2 regions of the Paenibacillus sp. FSL H3-0469 genome follow, and region 1 is predicted to be linked to the other one. Evidence: a T-box and tRNA genes for the amino acid it is inferred to sense, from the RefSeq annotation. Region 1 holds a T-box; the other holds one or more tRNA genes.
The links. A T-box is a leader RNA that pairs with one kind of tRNA and senses whether it is charged. The one in region 1 lies ahead of argS (arginine--tRNA ligase), so its partner is inferred to be a tRNA-Arg.

Region 1 (14,719 bases):
ACCACCCCATAGCTGACATGATGAAGCGCGTCTGCCTGCGCACCGAATCCCAGTGCCTTGAGCGCCTGCTTGACCATCAGCTGCGGATATTCCTGCCGGTAATCGATGACGTTCACGACCTGGTCCGCCCGTCCAAAAGGCAGAGCCTGTCCCCTCAAGCCGGTCGTCCACAGCCCGCTCTGAAATTCGCTGTAGCTGAAATCCTTCTCCAGCAGTCCGAACTTCCACAGATGATAGGCGATATCCTTGGCGGTATAGGTCAAAATTCCGTTCGAGCGCACCAGCACCTTATCCTTCTGATGCTCCTCCTGTGTGTCCGGTGCGTCGTCTTCAGCGGGTTGCTTCAAAATCCAGCAGCCTGCCAGCTTGCCTTCGGTCTCCTGCACGAAGATCTCCGTCTGCGACAGCAGCTCAAACGCCGAGGCCCAGAAGCCCTCCTTCAAAATACTGCTCTCCCACACCAGCAGATCGTAGTCAATGCCGAACCCCCGCATCTCCTCCACATGCTCTTTCACGATCTGCCCGGCGACGAGGTTGCCAATCCAGGCAGTATTACCATGGCCTTCCTCCAGCGCATGAAGGATCTCGGTCCGCTTCTGCACCATCTCCGGCTGCTGCGCGTACGTTTTGTTGATCTCGGCATAAATATCCCAGCAGTAATCCCCGAACCGGACATGTTCTCCCGCCAGCGGAACATTCAGCAGACCGGCTACGGTATCTGCCAGCTGATTGCCGAGATCATCCACATAGTTGTGTACCTCAACGGTATGGCCGGTTGCCCGCAGTACTCTCACCAGCGCGTCCCCGATACAGGAGTTTCTCAGGTGACCGATATGCATACTTTTATTGGGGTTGACGGAGGTATGCTCCACGATCACCTTCGACCCTTCTGTATGCTGAGGCAGCGTGAAATTCCCCTTCGCCCGTGCCCAGGCCTGCCAATCCAGATACATATTAATGAACCCCGGACCGGCAACCTCGGTTCTCAGCACCAGTCCGTGAACAGAGCCCGAAGCTTCGAGCTCGTTGACGATCAGTGCGGCGATAGCCAGTGGAGCTTTGCGCAAGGGGCGGGCCAGCTGCATGGCGATATTGCTTGAATAATCCCCGTGGTCGGCACTCGCCGGCTGCTCCAGGGCAACATTTACTTCAGCGATGGCGGGCACGCCCAGGGTTAGCACGATTTTGTGAACAGACTGCTTCAAGCTCTCTTGGATTAGCTCACTTAGCATTGGCATGAATAACAACCTCCTGAATAAAATAACGACAAAAAAAGCCTTCATCTCCTAAGAGACGAGGCTTGTGCGCTCGCGGTACCACTCTCGTTGCTGAGCCTTACGGTTCAGCCACCTTACAGGTTAACGGTCCTCGGCCGGGGCTTCCTACTACAGGGTTCAGAAGTCCATCTCACGGGTGCGCTTCATGGTTCTAATCTGTACCGGCTTCCACTTTCCCGGCTCGCTGGGGACTAGATATAAGACCATTACTCTCCCGGTCATCGATTGAATATGGATTTGTATCAGTATAGCGAATTTCTGCGAGAAAGCAAGAGCGGATTACCGTGCAGCAGGAGTCCAACCGTTAAGAGTTACTCGTCATTGGGCGCCCCTGTCAGGTTCTTGATGTCCGTTGAACCATAAATCAGCAGCATAATTACAATGACCAGCAGAATTCCGCCGGCAAACCCTTCTCCGTCAAAACTGTCCATAGCCTTGTACCTCACTTTCACTTTTCGCATGTGTTCATGTGTTTTCGGCTTTCTTTTTTAGAGCGGCCATGATCTCGTTCAGCGTCAGGCTGCTGTTGTCATCGAGGAAGCTGACCAGCTTATCGACGTTGTCACTACTTAGCTCGCTTAAGGTTTTATATTTGCCTACCAGACTGACGAACATCGACGCGTCCGTGTACATCTGGATAGAGTCTACTTTCAGCTTGCCGGTCAACAGAAGGGCAGCTACGGCAAATTCAAGCCCTTTAGGAGTCTGGGTTTTGGAGCTGGACGGTGTTTTTTTGGCGGCGGGCTTCTTTCCTTTTCCTGGAGGGGGCATGGGAGTCCCTTCTTCCGTTCGGCGTTCGTATGCGTAAAAGCGCAGCGCATGGGCGGTCTTTCCTTATTCAAGGATATGCGTGCCTGCAGTCATTGGTGAATAGGCTCAGGCCTGTGTCCACACCGTTACAGGAAAGTCCGAATATGAATATATCGTACTTTGACACTAGAACTTCAAGGGAGGACGAGACAGGATGGCGATTTTGTCAACAGGACCGATAGAGAACAATGCCGTTTCGGGAGTCAGACCTACGCAGACGGTGACGGTAAGAATTGTCAAGCGGAGTGCCCCAGGGAGCGCCTCTATTAGTATTCAGGGATACGTGCTGGGTGCTACCAGAACGCTGTATGTCAGTGAGGTAATTGATGTTGCTCCAAATCAGGTGGTAACCCGGAATTTTTTTGCCGATCTGAATGCCTATGAATTTGTGTTCATCACTGGAGAAGTAGACGAAGATGAGATTGGAATATCCGTGTGGGGCAAGACATCAACCGGCCAGCTGGTGAATGCACACCGTGTAGTGACGCATGAGAAATTAAGTTCCGACGTATAGAGTGGCAGGGTAATAAATTGGACTTCCCGGATGTAAAATGAAACAGGGACCTTAGAGCGCTACTCGCTCAGAAGGTCCCTGTTTTGAATTGGGGTTATACCAAATCGCAAACCTCGGCGGGCATCCAGTGCCCTCCCTTAGAATATACCGGACTTGCCGGATGCTTCCCAACCAGGTTCCGCTTCAGGACCTTGTCCCGTCTTCAACGCACGCAGTTTCCTGGTAAATGTATTCTGTGCAATAGAAACTGCACTTTTGGGCGCAAAAAACCATTCTACTGCATTTCATACATTTGATTTTTGAATTTCTGCTTCAAAACAGCAGATACGTAAGAATTTAGTGTACAAAGTGCAGCAGATCCGATTTCTCAGCCAATATGGCCTTATTCTAGTGTACAAAGTACAGCAGAACAGCAGAACAGCAGAATAGCAGAACAGCAGAAAATCTCCCAGGCCTGGGGCTGGCATTATCGCAGATGCCTCAGATGGAGAGGATCTCGCGGATGTCCTGCTCGCTCAGGCTCGACAACGCCTCCTGCCCCGGCTGGATCACCTCGTCAATCAGGTTTTTCTTCTTCTGCTGCAGCTCGTACATCTTATCCTCCACGGTACCCTGGGCTACCAGGCGGATAACCTGAACGATTTTTTTCTGCCCGATCCGGTGGGCGCGGTCGGCGGCCTGCTGCTCGACAGCAGGATTCCACCACAGGTCGTAAAGAATGACCGTATCGGCACCGGTCAGGTTGAGGCCGGTGCCGCCAGCCTTCAGCGAGATCAGGAACAGCTCGCGCTCGCCTTCATTGAAACGGCTGCATAGCTCAACCCGCTGGGAGGCAGGAGTCTGTCCGTCCAGATAGAAATGAGGAATCCCAAGCAGCGCCAGCTCGCGCCCTATCATACCGAGCATCTGTGTGAACTGCGAGAAGATCAGCATCCGTTTGCCGGAGCTGCGGCACTCATCGATAATCTCCAGCAGCTGCTCGAATTTGCCGGAGCCTCCGGTATATCCGTCTACGAACAGGGCCGGATGGCAGCATAGCTGGCGCAGCCGGGTCAGTCCGGCCAGCACCTTGATCCGGCCATTACCGAAGCTGTCGCTGTCCAGATGCTTGAGCGCCTCTTTGCGCAGGCGGGCCAGATAGGCGACATAGAGCCGTTTCTGCTCCGGCAGCAGCTCGGAGGCCTGGAGGGACTCGATTTTGTCCGGCAGCTCCTTCAGCACATCGCTCTTCAGGCGGCGCAGCAGGAAGGGGCGGGCGCGCCTGGCGACCGTCTCCCGGGGAAGGTCATGGAAGGCCTTCTTCCCGGGGAACAAGCCGGGGAAGACGACGCTGAAGATCGACCACAGGTCCTCCAGCGCGTTCTCCACCGGTGTTCCGGTCAGCGCAAAGCGGTAGCGGGCCTGAAGCAGTCTGACCGCCTGTGAAGTCATAGTCTCATGATTCTTAATCATCTGCGCTTCATCCAGAATGAGCGTATGGAACGACCGCTTGGCATACTCATCCACATCTCTGCGCAGCAGCGGATATGAGGTGATGATGACATCATGCCCGGCCGTGTTCCGCAGGGCCCGGCTGCGCTCACCGGCGTTGCCGTCGGCAATGACCGCTTGCAGCTCCGGCGCGAAGCGCTTCAGCTCGTTAAGCCAGTTATAGAGCAGGGAGGCCGGTGCCACAATAAGGGCAGGCACACCGCTCTGCCGGATGTCTTCCCGCATCGAGAGCAGGAAGGTGATGCTCTGCAGTGTTTTGCCAAGGCCCATATCGTCCGCCAGAATTCCGCCGAAGCGGTAATGGGCCAGCGTCCTCATCCACTGGAAGCCGTATTGCTGGTAGTCCCGCAGCACAGGAGCAAGACTCTCCGGCAGCGGGAAGTCCAGATTCTCGGGACTCGCCATATTGGCCAGCAGCCGCCGGAAGGAGCGGCCGGTCTCGATGGTCTGACCCTGGAAGGTGCCTGCATGGAGATGGAGAGCGCGGACCAGCGGCAGGGAGAACTCCGTACTCCGGATATCCACGCTGCGGACGCCGAGCTCGTTCATCAGCGCGATAATTTCCTGAAACTCTGCGGTGTCCAGCGGGAGCAGGGCTCCGTCCTTGAGCCGGTGATATTTCCGCTTTTCCTGGAGGGACTTAAGGACCTGGGTAATGTCCTTCTCCGTGATGCCCTCCATGGCGAACTTGAAGTCCAGCCAGTCAGTCTTCTCGTTCCAGCTCAGGCTGACCTTGGGCGCTGCATGCTCCGTAAGCACCCGATCCTTGACCGCAGTGGTCGCATAGACCTGAAGCAGCGGCTCCAGCAGCGGGATGGTATGATGCAGGAAGTCGAATTCCCCGTCCTCGTCACGCATGATATATCCGCTCTCCGTCCGCGAGAAGGACTCATGGGCCATCAGGTCCAGAATCCGCCGCTCGGCTTTTCCGTCCCGCATCAGAATGACCTCGCTGCTCCGCTCATGCGCCTTCTCTTCCAGCGGATTGATGACAATCCCGCCATACTGGAATTCAAGCCCGGCGAGCAGCCGGTCCCTTACCCGGTCCAGATAGAGTCTCGCGTGAAGCTGGGTCTGGACAATCCGGTCCGCAATGGTGTCGGCAATGCTCACCCTGCCCAGCTTCTTCAGCCCGGGAATGACGGTTTCCATGAAGGGCTCCATCTGCTCAGGCGCAATCGCCAGGCTATCCCGCCGGCTGCCGCTGAGCATCCGCTTCAGCTCGGAGAGCCGCCCGCATTCCTGCGCCGGAAGCTTCAGCAGCCTGCCCTCGGTCAAGACCATCCCGTAGCTCTCCAGAATCGTAAGCTGCTCAAGTCCCCGGACATCCAGCCGGTAGCCGTCCTCCTGTGCCTGGTCGAACTGGAAGCTGAGCGGCAGCAGCTCCTCCGAGAGGGACAAGCGTTCCATCAGAAGCTGTCCATGCTGAAGGCGAACGGCAGGCGCTGCTTCTAGCAGGGGATACAGACTTTCCCAGAAAAAAGGGGCAACCGGCAGCAGCCGGTCATTCCCGGTAGGGTTAGTGCGGGAACCATACGGGCTGGTGAGACTATTGTAGACCTTCTCATTGAGCATGATCTCAATCAGCTTCTGCAGGACCTCATTATCCTCCTTGGAGAAGCTATGCAGGGCAGGATCATAGCTGAAATGCGCCGTGAATTCAAAAGGCTCACCCCGGTGCACCTGCTCCAAAAAAGGTCTGATCTTCTGCACGATATAAAGGCGCTTAGGACCAAGCTTCACTTCCATCCCAAGCATGGTACTACCGTAGCTGAAGTTGAAGGGCCGGCAGATGAACTCGACCTGGAGCGGTGTCCGCAGATCGATGTACATGCCCGCACCGCTTGGCCGCTGCCGTCCTCCGGTGAATATCCCGAGCATGCTGCTCACCAGCTGCCGGTCTCCGCTGCGCTCCCTGGGCTCCGCCCCGGAGGGGCCGGAGCTGCCTTGTGCCAGCAGCAAACTGCCGTCCCTTGCGGGGTAAGCCTCCTCCGCATCTGCCTGCCTATCTTCAGCCTGTTCAGCTCCGGCCGCCCGGCTGCGGTAGAGGACCGCCACCAGCGCAGCTGCAATATGCTTGCAGAAGGGTCCGCCGCGGTAGTAAGCCGGGCAGGTGCATTCCCCCTGCACATCCCCGTCACTGTCGATAATCAGCGCAATCTCATGGCTGTCCAGCCCATGAACCTCAGCGCGGTATTTGGAATATTCCTCTTCCTCATTATGCTCCGTGTAGACTAGGTCCACCTTATGGGCATGATAATAAGCCGTTCCCTGATCAAAAGCGGCATTGCCGCACAGCAGCTTGATTACCCGTTCCGGCACCTGATAACCCACCTATACTCACTTCCTTTTATTGCTTCTGTCTAAGCCGCCCCTTCGGGGAATACCGTACTTAAAGATTATTTGTTCCCGCCGATCCCGTGCAGAATGAAGCTTATAGTCTGTTCAATCTCAGCCTCATCATTCCAGTCCTGCTCCGGCATCAGCACCAGCCGCGTCAGCAGGTATCCGATAATCGCCGAGATCGTGAAGCGGATAATTGCAGGTGTGGGCGCATCAATCACTTCACCTTCCGCTTTGAAGTGCTCAGTAATTGCAGTGACGCGGGCCAGGACCTGCTCGAAGATATTCTCGGTCAGCTGCTCCTTCAGCGCAGGCTGAAAGGGGATCTCCTGAATGAGAATTTTGACGATTTTCAGATTCCTGCGGACGAACTCCAGCCGGTTCACCATGAAGGCCTTAAGGAAATCCTCATAGCTCCCGAACGGCACATCCAGCACACCGCTGAAGTTGCGCAGCACGAACGGGGCGATCATCCGGCTCATGGTGGGGACCATGATGGCGAGCAGCAGATCTTTTTTGGTCCGGTAATAACGGAAGATCGTGCCTTCGGCCACGCCCGCCTTCTGGGCGATCTCACTGGTGGCAGCCGCCGAGAAGCCCTTCTCTGCAAAAACATCTATCGCCGCCCGCAGAATGGACAGCTGCTTGGGTGTGACCTGCTCCTTCTCGCTGAGATCCAGCAACTCCTGAACCCACTGGTCTTGCTCCAGCTGCTCCTGATCGGCAGCAGGGTTATTCTCCATCAATAGAACCTCCAGACTCTTGCAGTTCCTCCTAGTGTACCATAGCCCGTTCACCCTTCACATTCTGCGGTGCTTGCGCAGAGCCAGCACATTCAGCAGCATGAACAGCAGGGAGAAGCCGATCAGCATGAACACATCCCCGGCGATATCGCTCCAGCCTCTGCCGCGTACCATGATATCCATCAGTGCCTGTGAACCGTAGTACATCGGAGTGGCGAGTCCAATGCGCTGGAGCCAGAGGGGAAGGGTATCCAGCGGAAATAATCCGCTCAGGAAGATCTGCGGCACAATGACCAGGGGGATGAACTGGATCATCTGCAGTTCATTGGCAGCGAATGCCGAGAGCAGGGTGCCGAGGGTCAGCGCCGACATCGACAGCAGCAGCGTCATCAGCAGCACGTAGCCGAAGCTGCCTGTCATCATAATCCCCAGCACCTGGATCGAGAACCAGGAGATCAACAGGGCCTGGAAGACGGTGAAGATGCCGAAGCCGCAGACATATCCGGTGACGATCTCCCAGCGCTTCAGCGGGGTGGAGAGCAGACGCTCCAGCGTGCCCGTGGTCCGTTCGCGCAGGAAGGAGACCCCGGCAATCAGGAAGACAAAGAAGAACACGAACACCCCGATCATAATCGGGCCGAAGCGGTCAATCGTCTTCATATCCTCCGCGCCGTAGAGATAGCTGATCTGCGGCTGGAGCTGCCCGCCGCCCGGCGCTTGCGGCCGGAGGCTCTGCGCAGCTTCCTGGAGCGCCATGATCACAGCGCGGTTAGCCGCCGGATTGCTGCCTTCAAGGACAACAGCGGGTACGTCCCCCTTCATTGTAAGGAGAGCATCAATGTCTCCCGCCTTCAGGGCGGCCTGACCTGTTGATTCATCGGCATAGCCGGTAACCTCAGCCTGCTGGGCTTCCAGCGCTGAACTGAACACTGCTGCGCCACCGGAGACACCGATCTTAGGCTCATAGGCATCGCTGCCGAACACCAGGCTCATCAGACTAAGCACCAGTAGGGGAGCGATGAACATCAGTGCCATGGTTCTCCGGTCATGGATGAACTGCTGCAGAATTCTCAGGGTAATGGCCCGGATTCTCATCGGCGTGCACCTCCATAATAGAGAAAGGCTTCCTCAATGCTGGCGCTGCCGGTAGCCTGAAGCAGTCCAGCCGGAGTATCGGCCGCCAGCAGCACGCCGTCCCGGATCATTGCCAGCCGGTCACATTTCTCCGCCTCATCCATCACATGCGTGGTCAGGACAATCGTTGTTCCCTTACGGTTCAGCGCCTTCAGTTCCTTCCAGATGGACTGGCGCAGCACCGGATCGATGCCGACAGTCGGTTCATCCAGCAGCAGCAGCGGCGGCTCGTGCAGCAGGGCGATCGCCAGGGACAGACGGCGCTTCATGCCGCCGGAATATTGATCCACCCGTCTACGCAGATGCTCCTGCAGGTTCACCAGCTCCATCACATCCCCGATCCGCCGTGTGCGGTTACCGCCCTTCAGTCCGTAGAGCGCAGCAAAGAACTCCAGATTCTCCTTGGCGCTAAGCTCGGTATACAAGGCATCCGACTGGGCCATATATCCGATGTGCTGGAGCATGGCAAGCTTCGGCATCCGCACCCCGAGCACGGTGACCTCACCGGAGGTTACCTCGTCTATACCCGTAAGCAGCTTGACCAGCGTGGTTTTGCCGGAGCCGGATGGACCCAGAATCCCGAAGGTCTCTGCCTGATTCACCTGAAGCGTAATATCCTTCAACACTGTTTTATTGCCAAAAGCCCGGTTCACACGAGTAACCGCAATGACTGGCTTCCCCTCATCCATAGTAATCTCCTCCGTTTTTCCTCATAATGAGTGAGTGCTCACTCATTATACTAATGATTCCTTGCTCCAAAGTAAATAAAATTATAAGGATTATCCGTTACTTCCACTCCAGATCCGGGTAATAAAAGGGACATCCTATGTGAACCGGCATCCTGAGACCCAATTCACTAAAGGCGGTGAAATTATGGCAGGACATAAGCTGCTCCTTCCTCTAGGCGTGCTGCTGGCAGCGGCTGGACTTAGCGGCTGCGGCGGTGCAGACCATTCAGCTGGTGGCGGACGGTTTCATACCTTGGCGGACGAGAAGACGGAGGCAAAACAATATCTGCCGGAGGATCTGCCGATTCCTGAAGGGGCAGGTATTACTTTTACCCAAGGTGAACAGTCAGAGGGGAAGAAATCTTCGATGCTGATCTATCAGACGAAGGAGAGTATGGCCGCTCTTGGAACTACATATCAGAAGTATGTACGAGAGAAGGAGCTGGAACGCGGGACAGAGATAATGGACAGCCGCAACCTGCTGATTAACGGCAAAGTGAATGGCTCTTATTCGTATTCTATTATTGGCAGCCCCTCGGATTCAGAGCGCGGCGGGAATGAGATTATCGTGACGTGGATTGTGAATTAACAGAGGGTTTACAATAGGCCGGTCCGGGAGGGTTCCCGGGCGGGTCTTCTTTGGTTTGGGCTTGTAATTATTTTTACAGTTAATATTTCCATAACATTCCTGCGCAACAGAATTGACACTCGTAGACGAAAATAACATTAGCAGTTACCTATAGGAAAAGGGTGAATCTAATTGAAGAATAGTAAATGGATCGGCGCGGCTCTGGCTTCTGCACTTCTCGTAACAGGCGGGGCTGTTAGTGTTCTGGCGACAAGCAGCCAAGTAAGTGCCGCAGCAGTCAACACAGCAGCAGCTGTAGAGGGCAGCATGTCCTGGAGCATCAACGGTACGCCGGTTACACTCAGCACAATCAACAGCGGCGGGTACAAGCTCTATTCATTGAGCCAGGTAGCCGCAGAGCTGGGAGCAGGTCTTGTGCATAGCAGCAGCGGAATCCAGCTAAATGACAGCAAAGGTCTACATAATGTGCAAATCCAGGCAGGCGTGAAAAGCTATCAGGCGGATGGCAAAACCCTGGAATTCACAGTGGCCCCCGTCGTGCGTAACAGCAAAACGTATGTGGAGCTGACGAAGCTGGTTACCGCGCTTGGCGGTGAGCTGGAGCCCGATGCCCACACGATCCTGAGCTTCGCCCGGCCGGCCGGTTCATTCGATACCCTTCACTGGAGTGCCGACGGCGGTCTGATTGCGAATCAGAGCGACGCTGAATCCACCCTGCTCTATAAATTCACCCTGACTCCAGGTAACTATGATCTGTTCTCTTCCAGCGAAGGTGCGGTGGATTTCGCAGTCTCCGCCGACCAGCAATGGGGCGCATTCAGCGATGAGACCGGCCAGCTGAAGCTGATCAACCTGTCCACCGGCCTAATCAGTCCGCTCGGCAAGGATACCAGCGTGAAGACAGATATCGTGTGGTCCAGTGACGGCAAGACGCTCTATTTCGTCCAGGGCGACAAGCAGGAGAAGCTGGCACAGATTTCAGTAGAGACCGGAGAGGTTAAGGCTCTGCTTGAAGATAAAGTAGAGAACAAGTCGGAGCTCCGCATATCGGCAGACGGCAAAAGCGCAGTGTACATTGTCAACATCACCGGTACTGCGAAGAATGATGCCGATAGCACAGAAGATTCACTTACCGTAGACTTCAGCAAGGCCGGAGAACAGCTCTATAAGCTGGATCTTACCACCAAAGGTGCTAAGCCAGTCGCCTTGACTACTACACCTGACAACAAGCTGTATCCAGAGATTCTGGCTGGCGGCAGCGTGTCCTACCTGAGTGCGGATGCAGACGGCAATGCGGCTAACACGCTGAAGCTGATCACAGCAGACGGTAAAAGCACAGATGTTGCCCTCGGTGCTGAGGTGAATTGGTCCACAGGAGTTAGCACGGGCCTTGTAGTCTCCGGAACTACAGCGGATGGCAGCACGGTAATCTATTCTATTGCGGGCAGCGCAGCTCCGGCTGAACTGTACCGGACAGCCGAAGACGTATCGGAAGTAGCAGTATCGGCAGACGGGAGCAAGCTGGCGATCATCAGCGACGGCAAGGTATTGGTCATTCAGAACGGCAAAGCGCTGCAACTGTCAGGCTCACCGGAAGTAGCAAATTAATTACAACATTTATCGGCGCACACCGCCGGGAGGAGAATTCAGATATGAAGCTATTCAAAAAATTCACAGTTACAGCACTCACCGCGGTGATCGCGGTTACCGCATCCTTTGCAGGGGTAGCCGCAGCAGCGGACAGCCTCAAGGGTAAAATCACCGTTAACGGTTCTACGGCCCTGCTTCCGCTGACGCTGCAGGCCGCTAAGGAATTCCAGAAGCTTCACCCTAAAGTGAAGATCGCCGCTTCCGGTAAGGGTTCCGTGACCGGACCACAGGCCGTGAAGAAGGGGATTGCCGATATCGGAGCCTGCGACTGGGATGCCAGCATCGATGTTCCGGGCTTCAAGGCCTTTGACGGACAGGTGGCGAATAAGGTCGCTGTGATTCCTTTTGCAACCATCGTTAATAAGAATGTCGGAGTCGACAACCTGACTACAGAGCAGCTCAAAGGCATCTACGCCGGTAAAATCACCAACTGGAAAGAGGTCGGCGGGTCAGATGCGAATATCGTAGTGATCACCCGTGCCTTCGGCTCCGGTACCCGCGTTAACTATCAGGCCAAGGCGCTGGGCGGCGGAGATATCGTGAAGAAAGAGAAAAACTACAAGGAAACCGGCTCCAGCGGCGACATGAAAACAGCTGTAGGTACAACGCCTAACGCTATCGGATACATCGACCTTGTCTATGTAACGGGCGGCGATATCAAGGCTGTGAAGTTCAACGGTGTGGAAGCTAACACGGATAACGTAATCAACGGCTCGTACAAGATCTGGGCTTACGGCTACTATATGACAAAGGGCCAGCCGACCGGTGCGACCAAAGAATTCATCGAATATGTACAGAGCAAGAAGTTCCAGCAGGGCTCGCTTAAGAAGCTTAAGTTCATTCCAATCTCTGCTATGCAATCGTAAGATCTTTGAACGAAGCAAGCACAATAGATTGATAGGTAACAGCGGCCAGCTCCGGGATATTCGGGGTTGGCCTCTTACAGGAGGGAAAGTATGGGGGCACCGGTTCATGGCCTGAGCGTTAAGGCACAGACAAGCCTGGAGGAAGTTAAACGTAACACCAAGCGGCACCGCAGACATCTGCTCGGCAACAGCATCTCCCGTTATTATTTTTTATTCAGCATCCTTGCGCTCTGTCTTGTGCTGGGACTAGTTATTGTATTCATCGGCAAAACGGCGCTGCTGCTCTTCAGCCAAATCTCGCCTATGGACTTCTTCTTCTCGTTCAACTGGTCGCCGGAAGAGGAGATGTTCGGGGCAGCAGCCTTCATTGTAAATACATTATCGCTCACGGCACTGACCCTGGTCATTGCCGTGCCTATCTCAGTCGGGATGGCTGTGCTCTGTGCGGAGATTGCGCCGAAGTGGCTGAAGAGCTTCATCCGTCCGGTGCTGGATCTGCTGGTCGGTATTCCTTCTATTGTATACGGCTATCTAGGTTTGACCGTACTGCTGCCCTTCCTGCGCAGAATCAGCGGGGAAGGTCTTGGGGACGGACTGCTTGCCGCCGCACTCGTGCTGGCATTGATGGTACTGCCGACCATCTGCCGGATCAGTGATGATGCCATCGTTGCTGTTCCGCGCAAATACCGCGACGCTGCCTATGCGCTCGGCTCCACCCGCCTTCAGGTCATTATGCGCGTCGTGCTGCCCGCTGCCAGCCGGGGCATTATCTCGGCAGTGATTCTTGGCATGACCCGCGCAGTCGGGGAGACCATGGCGGTGGTGATGGTTATCGGCAATACGCCGCAGCTGGCGAAGAGCCTGTTCGCACCCACCTCGGTGCTGACCAGTAATATCGTGATGCAGATTTCCAACGTGGAGTTCGACTCCACCTGGAACTATGCCCTGCACATGATGGCCTTCCTGCTGCTGCTGATCTCGTTTGTACTGATTCTGATTATCCGGCTCCTGGGCCGCAAACGGAGGGATGCCTGATGAACGGATTTACACGCACACGTCATACGGCCAGAGCCCAGCGGCGCAATAAACTCGCGACTATCGGCTTCTATACGCTGGGCGCTCTGGTCATGCTGCTGATCTTCTGGCTGCTGTTCACCATTCTGAGCAAAGGCTTGCCGTCACTCCGTCCTGACTTCCTGCTGAAGCAGCCGGAGGAGATCGATGCCGGCGGCGGGATTGGTCCCGTCCTGTTCAACTCCTTCTATATCCTGTTCATCTCCCTGCTGATCTCGGTTCCGATCGGGATCGGGGCAGGAATCTATATGGCGGAGTATGCGCCGGATAATGCCTTCACGGGTGCGCTGCGCATCTGCGTGGAATCCCTGTCCTCGGTGCCGTCCATCGTGTTCGGCCTGCTCGGCCTGGCGATCTTCGCCGAATATTTCGGCGTCGGCCTGACGATCCTCGGCGGGGGTGTCAGCCTGGCGCTGCTGAATCTGCCGATGCTGGCCCGCGTCACAGAGGAGGCGGTGCGCGCGGTGCCCGGCGAGATCCGTGAAGCCGGCTATGCCCTCGGCATGACGAAGTTCCATGTCATCCGCAAGGTTGTCGTGCCGGTAGCCCTTCCGGCCATCGTCACAGGCGTCTGCCTGGTGGCCGGACGCGCCTTCGGGGAGTCGGCGGTCATTATCCTGACCGCCGGACTCAGCACCTCCGGCGAGATGTGGGACTTCAACCTGTTCTCACCGGGTGAGACTCTGGCTGTTCATCTGTGGTACGTGCAGTCTGAGGCCATTGTCGAGGATGCGCGGCAAATCGCGGATAAGTCCGCCGCCGTACTGGTCTTTGTCGTGCTGCTGATCAACTTTATGTTCCGCTTCCCGCTGTGGCTGGGCAACCGCCGCCGGGGGCGCTGAGACGGATACGGATGCGCGGATTCACGCTATCGCTATAACCCTGTAAGAACAGGCTGCTCTGCTATGGACAATCCATGGCGTGCAGCCTGTTTGCTGTGTAATGGAGGGAGCTTCGGAGTGCTCAGGGAAGCGCTGTAACTCACCTCTGAATTTCCTGTTTCCCGGCCCTGATATGTTATGATTTTACTAAATAGGTGCATGTTGGACTAGCCTGTATCTTAATTATAAGACCAAGGAAGCAGAACGCTGTGAGCACGCAGAAGACTAACCGCCGTAAGCCGAACCGCCGTAAGCCGAACCGTCGCCGAACCGGAAGCAGATGACCGCGTATCCATTGAATACCCCGCTGCCAAGGCCGGAGATGCTAGCCATTTTGCAGGCAGCCGATGAGATTATCGCGCAAGGGGGACGTACGCTTCTGGCCAAAATCCTGAAGGGCTCGAAGGAGAAGAAGCTGCTTGAACTACACATTATGTAATAACAACCCCTGCCCCTGCGGAAGCGGGAAAAAGTTCAAAAAATGCTGCAGCAAATACTGAGGCGCAGACGCTTAATAGCGTGACTTGAGCCGGTTCAAGGTGAACGGATAGAATATAGCCACCAGCAGAGCTATCCGGACTGAGGGTACGCTATTCGTCGAAAAAACCAACTTTTCTTT
Region 2 (14,719 bases), 1.7 Mb from region 1:
CTGCAGCGGAAGTCAACCGCATGGAATCAACGAATTCGCCTTTAGGACGGCCCATATGGCTGGCCAGAATGACCTTTGCACCGTTCTCAATCAGGTATTTAATTGTTGGAAGGGTTTCGCGGATACGGGTATCATCAGTGATCTTGCCGTCTTCCACTGGCACATTGAAATCTACACGCACGAATACGCGTTTGCCTTTTACTTCTACATCACGGACACTTTTTTTGTTCATGATTAACATTTCCTCCACACCCAAAATTGGTTCCTTCACGAAGCCATTTCAAACGAATCCAGTTCAGTTCATTTAGAAAGAGCGGAAACAGACTTTCCTTGTTTCCGCTCTATTGTACTGCTTATATGAAATCGGTCTTATTTAGCAAGCTTAGCGAATTTCTCCAAAGTACGAACCAGCTGTGCAGTGTAGGACATTTCATTGTCATACCAAGCAACAGTTTTAACCAGCTGTTTGTCGCCAACAGTCAGTACTTTAGTCTGAGTTGCATCGAACAGGGAACCGAAAGTCATACCCTTGATGTCAGAAGATACGATTTCATCTTCAGTGTAGCCGTAAGTTTCTGGGTCAGAAGCTTCTTTCATGGCTGCATTGATTTCTTCAACGGTTACGCTCTTATCCAGAACAGTAACCAGCTCAGTCAGGGAACCTGTAGCTACAGGCACACGTTGTGCTGCACCGTCAAGTTTGCCCTTCAGTTCTGGAATAACCAGGCCGATGGCTTTAGCTGCACCGGTAGTGTTAGGGATGATGTTCTCAGCAGCAGCGCGGGCGCGTCTGAAGTCGCCTTTTGCGTGTGGAGCATCAAGAGTATTCTGGTCACCTGTGTAAGCGTGGATAGTAGTCATCAGGCCTTCGATGATACCGAACTTGTCGTTCAGAACTTTGGCCATAGGAGCCAGGCAGTTCGTTGTGCAAGATGCACCGGAGATTACTGTTTCGGAACCGTCAAGGATGTCATCGTTAACGTTGTACACAACAGTTTTCATGTCGCCTGTAGCAGGAGCGGAAATAACTACTTTCTTAGCTCCGCCTTTCAGGTGCTTCTCAGCAGCTTCTTTAGTTGTGAAGAAACCAGTACATTCCAGAACGATATCAACGCCAAGCTCTCCCCAAGGAAGCTCTTCAGGGTTGCGGTTCGCCAGAACCTTAACATCTTTACCGTTAACTTTGAAGAAGCCGTCATGCACTTCAACATCGCCTTGGAATTTACCTTGAGTTGTATCATATTTAAGCAAATGAGCAAGCATCTTAGCGTCAGTCAAGTCATTGATTGCTACCACTTCGATACCTTCTACATTTTGAATACGGCGGAATGCAAGGCGTCCAATACGTCCAAAACCGTTAATACCAACTTTTACACTCATTGAATAGTTCCTCCTAGAGTTCGTTTTATTTATTCAAGACAGGCCGTGAGGCTCGTCAAGACAACAATGTTAAGTATAATGCATAAACCCTTTGCGCGCGCCCCATTTAATGGAATCTATAGGGCCTTTTGTAGCTGTGTGTCGATTTCCTTGCCGATTTCAACAGCCGCCGCCTCGTCGATCACGAGAATATCCTCTTGCCCGAACCGCAGCATCGCATGAATGGCCTTAGCCTTGCGTTTGCCGCCGGCAATACCGATAACGACTTCCGTACGGATAATGTCTTCCAGGCGCAGCCCCATGGTCCGCATCGTATGAACCACTTCGCCATTCTCATTGAAATAGTATCCGAATGACTCGGCTACGGCTCCCTCGCTCTGAATCTCTGAGATCGTCCCGGAGTCCAGCTTGCGGCGGTGGGTCATTTCAATGGCGTCGCCTATTCCATGTACAATAATACGCGATCTGCGGATAATTTGTACAATCTCTCCAATATTGGAGTCCTGCGCAAGCGACTCATATGCGTCTCCGCTAAGCAGATCGGGCACATGCAGCAGACGGTAATTGGCGCCAATCCGTTTGGCCATGGTTGAAGCAATGGTGTTGGCCTGTATCTCCATGCTCTCTCCCAGTCCTCCACGCGCCGGAACAACCCAGGCGTTCTTATAGGAAAGGGATAGCGGCGGGGTCAGCTGATCGGCCATCTCGGCCAGTGTTGATCCGCCTGTGACGGCAATCGTATCGTCACTGCGCAGTACGCTGAGCAGTGCCTTGGAGCCTGCGCGCCCCAGCTCACGCTTGGTGAACGGCGATGTCTCACAATCGCCAGGTACCACAATTACTTTGGTGAGACCGTACGTTGTACGAATTTTCTCTTCCAGATCATCCAGGCCGAATAGGCTCTTGGCGACCGGCTCCAGCAGGTCAAGCAGTCTGCGACCGGCATCGCTAATGCGCATACCGACGCTCTCGATCTCAATGAGCCCCTGCGATTTCAGAAGATCCGTCTCGGCGCGCAGCACCCGCTCGGTCATATCAAGCGATGCGGCTAACGTCCTGCGCCCAATAATATCGGACAGCATGATCTGATGTAGAATCGTATACCGTCTCTTAAGGGTTTCCATGAGATCAGGCAGAAGCTGCTTTTGGATTTCCAATAGATTACGCATGCTTTCACTCCTGCAACTTCGTCTTTCTCTTATCCCTTGTTCGTGGTCTCAAAATGTCCCGGGTTAACTTTTTAAGTCCCACCCATATTCTACCCAAAACTGACGCCAAGTGCAAGTGTTCCGAGACTATAATTCTCAGCCCGCTTTCATCTTATACATGGGCTTGTTCGGCAGCCCACTGGCAGGAGGCGCATTTCCGGCTCTATTAATGGAGGCAGAGAAAACTATTTTTGCGCAGGATGCCTAATACGCATTGCTTTTATCCGAGAAGTATATTATAATAATTTCTGTTGCGCCCGTGGTCCAATGGATATGACGTAGGCCTCCGAAGCCTGAGATCCAAGTTCGATTCTTGGCGGGCGCGCCATTATTTTCAAGATTGTACATAATTTAGTACCGATTATATTATATTTAACCAATGAGCCGCTTGAGGGCTCTTTTTTTTGAAAGTAAGTTTGACTTTCTTTGACTTTTTGTTTGAATTTGTTTATCATGTGGTTAATACGGTAACAGTAAAAAATGAACACATTCGAAGCACCAATTTCAAGGAGGTTTTCCACGTGAGTTATATTCCTATGGTAGTAGAACAGAGCAACCGCGGTGAGCGCGCTTATGACATCTATTCCCGCCTGCTGAAGGACCGCATCATTTTCCTTGGAACGGAGGTTAATGACGTGGTAGCCAATTCGATCATCGCACAAATGCTCTTCCTGGCTGCCGAGGACCCGGATAAGGATATTCACCTGTATGTGAACAGCCCAGGCGGTTCCATTACAGCGGGTATGGCAATCTTCGATACAATGCAATACATTAAACCGGATGTATCCACCATCTGTGTAGGTATGGCCGCTTCCATGGGAGCGTTCCTGCTGAACGCCGGTGCCAAGGGCAAGCGCTTCGCCCTGCCGAACAGTGAAATCATGATTCACCAGCCGCTAGGCGGTGCCCAGGGCCAGGCTTCAGATATCGAGATCCGCGCCCGCCGCATCATCAAGCTGCGTGAGAAGCTGAACCGCATCTTGTCCGAGCGTACAGGCCAGCCGCTGGAGAAGATCGAGAAGGATACCGACCGCGACTACTTCATGAGCGCTGCAGACGCTGCCGAATACGGCATCGTCGACAAGGTAATTGAGAAGACCCTGCCGACAGGCGTATAAGTAAGCTGCTCCAATGCATACACGAAGAGGCTGTAACAGACCGGTCCGGTCATGTTACAGCCTCTTTCTTCATGCCTACCTCAAGCCTCCGTACCCCAGGGCATCAAGCTTGCCAGCAATTACGCGGTAGCCTCTGCCGTTCGGGTGAATATGGTCCAGGAACAGCAGCCCCCGCTCATTACCGGCAAATTCATGATATATCGAAGCAAACCCAACATTATTACTGCTGTAGCCTGCGGCATAGCGGTTGAACTCCCGCACCCAATCTGTTGCTTCATCCACCTGGGGATATGGGTTATAAAGGCCGACCACCCGGAGGATATAGGGGCTGCGGGAACCTGCTTTGAGCTGTGTCAGGCTACCCATGATGTCGCTGTAGTTACGCTTGCAATCCCTAAGCGCCTGCTGCAGCAAGCCCTGGAATTCACCGGGCCGGGGCCCGGCTGCCCGGGCTGCCTTAATCAAGTCATTGCCGCCAATCGACAGCGTAATGATCTGCGCATCCTTCACCGCTGTCCGGTAGACATTGGAGCTCCTCAGCCGTTGCTTCAGCCCCCCGGTGGTCAGACCGTTGACACCAAGATTGGCCGGCACCACCGGCGTGCCCAGCCTCCCTTCCGCAATCCGCCGGTAGACGGGGACGAAGCCGTTACCGGGCAGTGCCCCGAAGCCGGTTGTAAGTGAATCCCCGATTGCTGTATAAGCATAGACCATAACCTTTTCCTCCCCGTTATAAGCTGCTTGCCTTCTATAGCTTATGACTATCCGGGTGAAGTGGTAACGGCAGGGCAGGCTGATTAGGCCCTGCACATGAAGAATGCCCCTGCATCTCCCGGAGGAGGCACAAGGGCATTCTTATGAAGATCTATTATTTAAGCGCTGCGAACGGACTGCTTCCGTCCGGCAGGAGTTCCTTGAAGCTGAAGGTGAATTCCGGGAAGCCTTCAGCATATGCCGTGTAATCGTACAACTGGAAGAAGAGCACGGCTTTACCTTCTTTTAAATAGAAATACTTCTCCGTATTCAGACCATTGAACCCGCCCAGATAGCCTCCGTTAGCCTTAAGCTCCTTGGTCAGCTTGGCATTGAGCTGCTTCTTGTAATTGGGATTGGCCCCGAACAAATCGCCCAGCAGCAGACGCTTGCCGTCTTTGAGCGAGAAGGTGAACGCATTGCGGTAAGTCATCCCGTGAGCACCGCCGGTATATTCGTACTGATTAGTCACCAGACTGAGTACGCCATCCTGATTATAAGTGACTACATAGCCGCCTTCAAATTCGTACGGCCGGTCATCCTTCGCTTTATTGTTGATCTGATCTTCAGCGCTTTTCGCAAAGCTCAAGACAGTCTGCTTAATCGTATCATTGATTGCCTTCTCTGCCTCTGCACTTGCCAAGCCGCTGACCTGCGGATAATCCAGCCGGACAGGCGCATCCTTATGATCCTTCACATAGCTCACAGTCTTGATGGTGATCGCATTCTGCGTTCTTTTCGTCAGATTCAGCTGACCTGCTGCCGTGTTCCCGTCCACCTTATAGCCCAGGTAATCGTTAATCAGTTGGGAGGGAACGTACAGCCGGTTGTTCAGTTGTTTGCCCTGATATTCGCCGATATAATAGTTGTTCACACTAATCATAATGCCGTAATCCATGTTCGCCAACTTCATTTGCGCAGCACCGCTACCAATCGTATAGGTCTTCACTGCTTTATCATAAGAGAGCGGCATCCCCAGCGCATCGCGCAGGAAGGTTACCGGAACCCATACCTTTCCTTCCTGGAGAAGCCCTGTCTGGGCTGTACTTTTACCGTTAACCTTCAGCACTACCGAGGAGGATTTGGCTTTGACCTGAGCGGCTGCCGGAGCAGCCTCAGTAATGCCCGCTTGGAGTATTCCTGTTCCACCCAGCAGGATTCCGGCTGCGAGCATTCCTGCCCCCCATCTGCGAATGTATTTCTGTGAGTTCATATTCATTGTAATTTCTCCTTCCACCTGGTGGTATGTTTATTCATGATGTGTGTTCCTCGTTATCACTGTTCCTATTATAGTAAAAGAACGTGCCGGGGTTGTTACAATCCGCTTTACAGTTTCTTAAGGTTTGCCATGATTATCTAAAGATCCTGTTACCTCAATTTAAACAAATTGAGAGCTTTCGATAGCGCATGTGTGCATATATATACATCCATATAGTCATATAAAAGCGCCTGCTCCGCTACAACAGCAGAGCAAGCGCCTCATGCGAAACGTTTATTTCAGTTCATACGTTACATTTAATTGGGTAGTGACTTTGACCTGACCGGGTTCAACAGAGCTGCCGGCATTGTTATCCATGGACATCTTCTGCATAGAGGCCGCTTCAGCGTAGACCACCGGATGATTGCCGTCATCGCTCTGAATCACCGTAACCACCTGGCCCACTCCTCGTTTCGCCGCTTTGGCTATGGCTGCTGCTTTGACGTCTGCATTCTGCATAGCCTTCTCGATCACCTGTGCTTCGAAGGCAGAGGGATCTTCAATGGCAAACCGCACATTGCCGATGTTGTTCGCCCCGGCCGCAGAGGCTGCGTCCAAAAGTTGCCCAACCTTCGTCAGATCACGGTACGATACCTCCAGAGTGTGCTGGGCATTATAGCCTTTGACCTTCTGGCCGTCCTTCTCCGTGTAGGTGTAATTAGGCTGTACGTTGAACTGGCTGCTCTGGATGTCTTTGTCGGCTATCCCCCAAGTGCTTTTGAACAATGCCGTCAGCTTGGAGATTTTCGCCGCTGTACCCTTCTGTGCCTCCTGTGCAGTATCCGCTGTAGTGCTCACCCCGATGGAGAGATAAGCGATATCCGGCTTAATCGACAGCTCACCTTTGCCCACAACGCTCACAATGTTCTTCTGCACCTCGTCGGCGTAAGCCTTTTCAGGTCCCTTCAGCACTCCGCTCAACCCCATTCCTCCAATCATCAAGCTCCCTGCCAGCAATACTGCTCCAATTGATTTACCCCATTTTCTCATGCTTGCCATCCCCTTTCGATTCGTTTAAGTGTTAGTACCCTCTAGACGGGACAGCATGGTAAAAGTTGCATGAGCAATGTACAATATTTATTTTTTATTCCGGTATGAAAAAAAGCCCCTAAGGGCTTTTGGTAAGACCATATTGCATTTATTGATTCTCGAGCTCTTCCTTGCTTACCAGACTGGTCAAAGCGGTTACAGCCTGTTCCGCGTCTGCACCGTCTGCGCTGATATGAATCTCCGTACCGGAACTGATCGCAAGGCTCATAATGCCCATGATACTCTTGGCGTTCACTTTTTTATCGTCTTTTTCCACGAAAATCTCCGACGAAAACTTATTAGCTTCTTGCACAAACAATGCTGCCGGCCGAGCATGGAGCCCCGTCTTCAACCGAACAACTACCGGGTGCTTTGTCATGAAACGCTTACCCCCTATTTGAGATCTGCCCAAAAATTTCACATTAATTTTATAATATTATATCATTATAACGCATACCGCACTAGAAAAAAAATAATCAGCCGCCGCGGACCTTGTCCGCCAGCTCATCAATTTTGCGCAAACGGTGGTTCACACCCGATTTACTGACCGTCCCGCCCAGCATATCTCCGACTTCCTTGAGGTTAATATCGGGGTGAGCCAGTCTGATCTCGGCAACCTCCCGCAGCTTATCCGGCAAACTTTCCAGACCCACCTCGCGCTGCAGCAGCTTGATGTTCTCAATCTGGCGTACTGCCGCACTGATCGTCTTGTTCAGATTGGCCGTTTCGCAGTTCACAATCCGGTTGACCGAGTTGCGCATATCGCGCATGATCCGCACATCCTCGAATTTGAACAGCGCCTGATGAGCGCCGATCAGACTGAGGAACTCGATGATCTTCTCGCCTTCCTTGATGTATAGGATGAAGCCTTTTTTGCGTTCTATGCAGCGGGCATTCAGGTGAAATTCACCAGCCAGCTCAACGAGCGCCTTGCAGTGCTCCTCATACATGGAAGCGATTTCCAAGTGGTACGAAGAGCCCTCCGGGTTATTAACCGAACCGCCGGCCATGAAGGCCCCGCGCAGATAGGCGCGCTTGCAGCAATTCTTGCCGACAATCTCCTCATCAATCCCATCTGTGAAAATAAAGCCTTCAGAGACAATCCGCAGATCCTTCAGGATCTCCTGGACCTGGTTCGGGATTCTTACAATATAGACGTTATTCTTCTTCAAACGCATTTTTTTACGCACGAGCAGCTCGATATGGACCTGGTAATATTTCTTAAGCAAAGAATATACCCGCCTTGCAATCGCGGCGTTCTCCGTCGAAATGTCGAGAACCACCTTTTTGCTCGAAAGCTGCACCGAACCGTTCATTCGGATCAGCGCTGACATTTCCGCTTTCTCGCAGCAGGGCGGGCTCTCGACCATCGTCAGCTCTTTTTTGGTAAGGGCCGCAAAAGACAAGGGGCTCACCTCTTTCATTTAACTCTTTCTGTCAATCCAATCCTTCACCAGCTGGAAAATATGGTGACTGAGCTTATCTGTATCATGCCGCAAATAGGTTTTAAATAATACCAGCTTGTCGGCAATCACCTTATACCCGTTGCCGTCTACAGCCTCACGGTCAAGCTGTACCGGACGGGCGCCCTTCTCGGCGTATTTGATCTGCACCTGCTCCGGGATCTCCCCGTCATTGACGATTACATAATCGAACAGATGCAGCCCGATATGGTCATATACGGCCTGTAGATGGTCATTTACTGTGTAATTATCCGTCTCACCCGGCTGAGTCATTACATTGCATACAAAAATCTTAATGGCCTCTGAAGCCACCACGGCTTCCGCCAGCTTAGGCACCAGCAGATTCGGCAAAATGCTGGTATACAGACTGCCCGGACCAAGCAGAATAGCATCTGCGTTGCGGATGGCCTCCAGCGCCTCCGGCAGCGGCTCTACATCCACAGGCTCCAGGAACACGCGCTTAATGACGCCGCCTGCCTCCGGGATTTTGGACTCTCCGGTAATCAGCGTCCCGTCCGCCATCTCGGCATGCAGGATTACCGCTTCTCCGGCCGCAGGCAGCACCCGGCCGCGAACGGCGAACAGACGGCTCAGCTCCCGGACTGCTGTAACGAAGTCCCCCGAGATATCGGTCAGTGCAGCCAGAATCAGATTGCCCAGGCTATGTCCGGCTAAGCCTTCTCCGCTGCTGAAGCGGTACTTCATAATCTGCGCCATCAGAGGCTCAACGTCAGCCATAGCTGTAAGTACGTTGCGGATATCTCCGGGCGGCGGCATCTGCAGCTCACTGCGCAGAATCCCGGAGCTTCCCCCGTCATCTGCGACAGTTACGATCGCCGTGATATCCAGCGGCTTCTCTTTCAACCCCCGTAGCATTACGGAGAGTCCGGTTCCGCCGCCCATTACGACAATCTTCGGACGCTGTCCTTGTTCTTCAGCCACTAATTATCCCTTCTCTCATCAATGCCGGTCACGTTCGGAGTCCCTATGGCTGACTGCTACCAGCTCCGTCTCGCTAACCCCCAGCATTTTGCCCAGATATTCGGAGATGGCTACCGAACGGTGTTTGCCGCCCGTACAGCCGATACCGATAATAATCTGTGATTTGCCTTCCTTGCGGTATTGCGGAATAAGGAATTGAAGCATATCTAGCAGCTTGGTCAGGAATTCTTGCGTTTCAGGCCATTTCATTACGTAGTCGTACACCTCGTTGTCTTGGCCTGTCTTGGGCCGCAGCTGGTCCACATAATGCGGATTAGGCAAGAAGCGGACGTCGAACACCAAGTCAGCATCAATCGGAATCCCATACTTGAATCCAAAAGAAGTAATGTTAACCGAGAGGGTGCTTTTCCCCAGATGGGAGAAGCGTGACACTATTTTTTCTTTGAGCTGGACCGGCTTCATGCTGCTGGTATCCAGACACAGGGTAGCTGAGTTCTTCAGCTCCTCCAGCATCTGGCGCTCCATGCGGATGCCGTCCAGCGGCATGCCCTTGGGAGCAAGCGGATGATGCCTCCGGCTCTCCTTGTAACGCTGTACAAGCACTGAATCTGTGGCGTCCAGGAAAAGGATCTCACACCCGATCGTTGACTCGTCCTTGATGTAGGCCAAAGACTCCGACAGGGCGGTGAAGAATTCCCGCCCCCTGAGGTCGATGACCAGCGCCACCTTCGCGATTTTACCCTTGGACTGCTCAATCAGCTCTGCGAATTTCGGGATGAGCACAGGCGGAAGATTATCCACGCAGAAGAATCCCAGATCCTCCAGGCTCTGCACGGCAATCGTCTTGCCCGCACCCGACATGCCTGTAATGATAATCAGGGTGGCATGGGCGGGCAGGGTTTGCTCGAGGTCGGTCATTACAGCATCCCTCCCTATGTTTAGTATATGAATAATTCCGGTCTTTTAAGAACGCAGGAGCAGACCTGCCGCACCAATAATACCGGCGTCATTGCCAAGTGCTGCAGGTACAATCGTAACACCGGTCTGCAGAGGGGCTGGTGCCAGCTTAGCGAACACCCGGCGGACTTCATCGAACAGAATATCTCCTGCTTTGGAGACTCCGCCCCCGACGATAAATACTTCAGGGTTCAGAACCGCTGCGACGGAAGCCATCGATTTGCCCAGGTAGAAGGCCGCCCGGTTCACAATCCGCAGCGCAGCCTCATCGCCTGCCTTAGCGGCATCGAATACTTCCTTCGCAGCGATTTTTTCAACGGTAGACAGGGAGGTCCGGTCACCGCGTGCTACAGCATCGTTGGCCATACGGATAATGCCTGTCGCTGAGGAAACGGTTTCCAAACAGCCCATGTTCCCGCAGCCGCACTGGATCGCTTCCAGATCGGGCACCACGGAGATATGTCCCAGCTCACCGGCCAGGCCGGCAAAGCCCTGATACACTTTACCATTAATAATAATACCGCCGCCGACACCCGTGCCGAGCGTATAGCAGACGCAATTCTCTATGCCGCGCCCTGCCCCGCTCCAGGCTTCACCCAGTGCTGCCACGTTGGCATCATTGTCTATTTTGACTGGCTTGTTCAGACGACCCTCCAGAATGGAGCGGATCGGCACATCTCTAAATCCTATGTTGGGCGCAAGGATGATGATACCTTCACGAATATTCGTAAATCCGGCCAGTCCCGCACCCACACCAGCCAGCTGGTCCCAGGAGTACGGAGAGTCCTCCACTATCTGGCGTACATACTTCTCGATATTATCGATGACAGCATCAACGCCATCCGCAGTCCCTGTCGGACCTTCGTAAGTGTGCAGCAGGCTTCCCTCGGCATTACAGATTCCAACCTTAATCGTGGTACCACCTAAATCCACGCCAACGTAGATATGTTCAGACATGTTACAAGCCACCTTTTTCTATGCTAAAATAGTTAATCCTACGTACCCACTATAATAGAAGCCTCCCCTGCGGTCAAGGAAAGGCGATACACCCGGGTCACGGCGTAGCAAAAAGACTCTCAGGCGCCGCTACCCGCGTGAAAGTCCAAATGTTTCTTCTATAATAAATATGCTATTCCGACAAAATCCGCTTCTGGCCCTCAAGGGCACGGATCGGTGCGATATTCTGAGTGAATTCCAGTGTCCCCATATAACGGCCGTCTGCATCCCGCACGGCGAAATAACGGATATAGATGAATTTATCCTTGATGTTGATCCAGAAGTCCTCGGCATCCTTCACCCCGGCCTTGAAGTCAGCCAGCAGCTTCTCCACGACATGCACGCTTTGCGGCGGATGGCAGTTCTGCACCGTGCGGCCGATGACCGCCTTCGTCCGGGCGAAGATCCGTTCCTTGCCATGCGAGAAGTAGCGGACGACATCGTTCTCATCGATAAAGGTGAGATCCACCGGCAGATGATTCATCAGCGTCTCGAGCTGGTGGAGCGAGAGCAGCCCGGTCTCAAACCGGATGAAGCCTTGCGGGGACAGTCCTTCTCCCTCTGCCGCCGGCACCTCTGCACCTTCCGGTTCAGCCGCACGTTCCGGTACCCACACCTGCTCCGGTGCGGCCAGGCAGAAGCCGATCTCATCACTCTCGCGGGCGATCCGGACCCACTCATCCTCAGTCAGCTTATCCAGCGCCATCGGGAGCAGAATATTCTCTTCCTTGAAGATCATCTCGTTGACTTCCTGGATGATCTCCTCCAGCGAGGCGGCAATCTGCTCCGTCTCCCCGTTGAAGCTGCTTAGTACCTTCTTGGCTTCCTTAATCATGCTGCGGATGCCGTCATCAACCCCCCACATCACTTTGGTAGGGCCGTAGATACCGTACTTCTCCAGGTAAGGGAACAGCAGATTCTCCTTGCGGCTGTAGTGCTTGTCGAGATCCAGCAGCAGGCTTAAGTCCTCCAGCAGCTTATAGATGATCTCATCGCTAGCGTTCTTCTTGAACTTATCCTTGTGCAGCGCGAGCCGGAAGTTGACCAGCCGCTCGATCTCCCGGTTCTCCAGCTTGAAGGTGTGCACAGGGTGGCCCGGCTGCTCCTCAGGCTTCGCGGACCGGTGAATCTGCTCAATCGAGCCTTTGAAGATGGCGGTATGCACAGAGCAGAGGCGCTGTACCTCCTCTACCGGAATCCCTTCCTCAGTCATCAGAGAGTGCTCCATGGCGGAGATTTCCGCGACCGTCACATCACCTACCGCCTCTTCAAAACGCGCCTTGACCTCTTCCACACTTTTGCCTGCATGAAGCTCCTTGATGATTTCTCTCAGCATAGCCTGGCGGCGCGTCTGTTCCGGAATATCGACCTCGCGGTTATTAATCAGTTCGCTCATCGTAATCTCCCCTTCTATTCTATAATCTCGAAACCATGCTGCTGAAAGGCCAGCCGAACAGTTTCCAGCTCTATTTTCTTTAATTTCATTCCTTTGGACAGGGTCATGAATCGTCCTGCAGTCTGCAGCATTCCAGGCTTCGCAATATCACGGAACCCCAGCTCCACCATGATCTCAACCACTTCCGGGTGCCTGGTTACCAGCTCAAAGACCGATTCATCCAGCTTCAACGGTTTGCTCATTCTTTTGCACACCTCACTAATGAGAATCCTTCTCAGGTAACAGCTTAGCATAGGGTACGGGGGTGGATTGTGATTGTAATCACTAACTGTAAAAAGACTATCCCCGCAAGCCGCTCAGCTTGGGGGATAGCCTAAGAATATTATGATTCCGCTGTATTAGCAGCTAAGTTACAGTGATTTTCTCCACCCTATGGGAATTACGGATATCATGCGAAATCCGCATGCTGCAGAACTTAGGTCCGCACATCGAACAGAAATGCGCCTGCTTCGCCCCCTCCGCCGGAAGGGTCTCGTCATGATACGCAAGCGCCCTTTCCGGGTCCAGGGAGAGATGGAACTGGTCGCGCCAGCGGAACTCGAACCGCGCCTTGGACAGCGCATTGTCCCGGTCCTGCGCTCCCGGATGCCCCTTGGCGAGGTCTGCGGCATGTGCAGCAATTTTATAGGTAATGACGCCTTCGCGCACATCATTCTTGTCAGGCAGGCCTAAATGCTCCTTTGGGGTAACATAGCACAGCATCGCTGTTCCGAGCCCCCCGATCATCGCTGCTCCGATGGCTGAAGTGATGTGATCATAGCCGGGTGCAATATCTGTAGTCAGCGGCCCGAGCGTATAGAAAGGAGCCTCCCGGCAAATCTCAAGCTGCTTGTCCATATTCTCCTTAATCTTGTGCAGCGGCACATGCCCCGGACCTTCGACCATGACCTGAACATCGTGCTTCCAGGCTAGTAGCGTCAGTTCTCCCAGCGTCTCCAGCTCGGCGAACTGAGCTTCGTCATTGGCATCGGCGATAGAGCCGGGACGCAGGCCATCCCCCAGTGAGAAGGCCACATCATATGTCTTCATAATCTCACATATGTCTTCGAAGTGTGTGTACAGGAAGTTCTCCTGCTGATGGGCCAGGCACCAGGCCGCCATAATCGATCCGCCCCGGGAGACGATACCGGTCATTCTCCGGGCAGTGAGCGGAATATAGCGCCGCAGCACCCCTGCATGAATAGTAAAGTAATCCACCCCCTGCTCTGCCTGTTCAATCAGGGTGTCACGGTAGAGCTCCCAGGTTAAGTTCTCGGCAATGCCGTTCACCTTCTCCAGCGCCTGGTATAAGGGCACTGTACCGACCGGCACAGGAGAATTGCGGATAATCCACTCCCGGGTGGTATGGATCTTGGAGCCGGTGGAGAGATCCATAATGGTGTCAGCCCCCCAGCGGGTTGCCCAGCGCATCTTCTCCACTTCCTCTTCTATAGAAGAAGTGACCGCAGAATTTCCGATGTTCGCATTGATCTTCACCAGGAAGTTACGGCCGATAATCATCGGCTCGCTCTCCGGGTGATTGATATTGGCCGGAATAATAGCACGGCCCGCAGCCACCTCATCCCTTACGAACTCCGGCCGGGTATTCTCACGGATCGCAATATACTCCATTTCCGGTGTGATGCTCCCTTGCCTTGCATAATGCAGCTGGGTCACATTACCGCCTGCATAGGCCCGCCGGGGATTCCTGCTCAGTCCTGGACAAGCTTCCGCAGCTGCCCCTTCTCTGCGGATTCCGTTATCCTCCGGCCGGACCGCCCTTCCGGTGTATTCCTCCGAATCACCACGCTCCGCGATCCAGCTTGAACGGTGCGGCGGCAGCCCTCTCCGAATGTCCGTCTCCTCCGCGGCATCCGTATAAATACCGCTTGTGTCATAGACACGCAGCGGAGCATTCTCCTCTTCCCCGGCAACGCCTTCGGTTCTGCTGAGGCTGATCTCCCGCATCGGAACCCGGATATCCGTGCGTGAGCCCTCCACATACACTTTACGGCTGGCGGGGAATCCGGACAGATCCACCTCGCCGTTCTTCATTATTTCTGGCATTCTAATCTCCTCCTATTGGCTCTAATGAGCTTGTCAGATAAGATTTCACGCAGCAGACTGAGCTGAAGAATCTATAGATTCTTACAAATCAAAAAGCCGCTCCACCTGGAGCG

Region 2: it encodes a tRNA-Arg, which carries the amino acid that the T-box ahead of argS (arginine--tRNA ligase) is inferred to sense. The anticodon was not compared.

The regions. Positions count from the first base shown of each region.
Region 1 covers NZ_CP150302.1:2,905,346-2,920,064, reverse strand. Annotated here, with positions in the region: gene argS (arginine--tRNA ligase) at 1-1,232, opposite strand, end outside; T-box leader at 1,287-1,508, opposite strand; gene NSS83_RS12620 (hypothetical protein) at 1,743-2,048, opposite strand; gene NSS83_RS12615 (hypothetical protein) at 2,242-2,601, shown strand; gene NSS83_RS12610 (SNF2 helicase associated domain-containing protein) at 3,082-6,426, opposite strand; gene NSS83_RS12605 (helix-turn-helix domain-containing protein) at 6,492-7,178, opposite strand; gene NSS83_RS12600 (ABC transporter permease) at 7,236-8,273, opposite strand; gene NSS83_RS12595 (ABC transporter ATP-binding protein) at 8,270-9,001, opposite strand; gene NSS83_RS12590 (hypothetical protein) at 9,186-9,629, shown strand; gene NSS83_RS12585 (stalk domain-containing protein) at 9,801-11,237, shown strand; gene NSS83_RS12580 (phosphate ABC transporter substrate-binding protein) at 11,282-12,145, shown strand; gene pstC (phosphate ABC transporter permease subunit PstC) at 12,236-13,180, shown strand; gene pstA (phosphate ABC transporter permease PstA) at 13,180-14,061, shown strand.
Region 2 covers NZ_CP150302.1:4,652,622-4,667,340, reverse strand. Annotated here, with positions in the region: gene NSS83_RS20680 (phosphoglycerate kinase) at 1-232, opposite strand, end outside; gene gap (type I glyceraldehyde-3-phosphate dehydrogenase) at 370-1,380, opposite strand; gene NSS83_RS20670 (sugar-binding domain-containing protein) at 1,497-2,549, opposite strand; tRNA gene NSS83_RS20665 (tRNA-Arg) at 2,842-2,916, shown strand; gene clpP (ATP-dependent Clp endopeptidase proteolytic subunit ClpP) at 3,110-3,706, shown strand; gene NSS83_RS20655 (GDSL-type esterase/lipase family protein) at 3,782-4,420, opposite strand; gene NSS83_RS20650 (DUF4163 domain-containing protein) at 4,575-5,678, opposite strand; gene NSS83_RS20645 (SIMPL domain-containing protein) at 5,952-6,707, opposite strand; gene NSS83_RS20640 (HPr family phosphocarrier protein) at 6,856-7,125, opposite strand; gene whiA (DNA-binding protein WhiA) at 7,223-8,152, opposite strand; gene NSS83_RS20630 (YvcK family protein) at 8,171-9,112, opposite strand; gene rapZ (RNase adapter RapZ) at 9,170-10,069, opposite strand; gene NSS83_RS20620 (ROK family glucokinase) at 10,115-11,065, opposite strand; gene NSS83_RS20615 (DUF438 domain-containing protein) at 11,238-12,500, opposite strand; gene NSS83_RS20610 (DUF1858 domain-containing protein) at 12,515-12,742, opposite strand; gene thiC (phosphomethylpyrimidine synthase ThiC) at 12,906-14,606, opposite strand.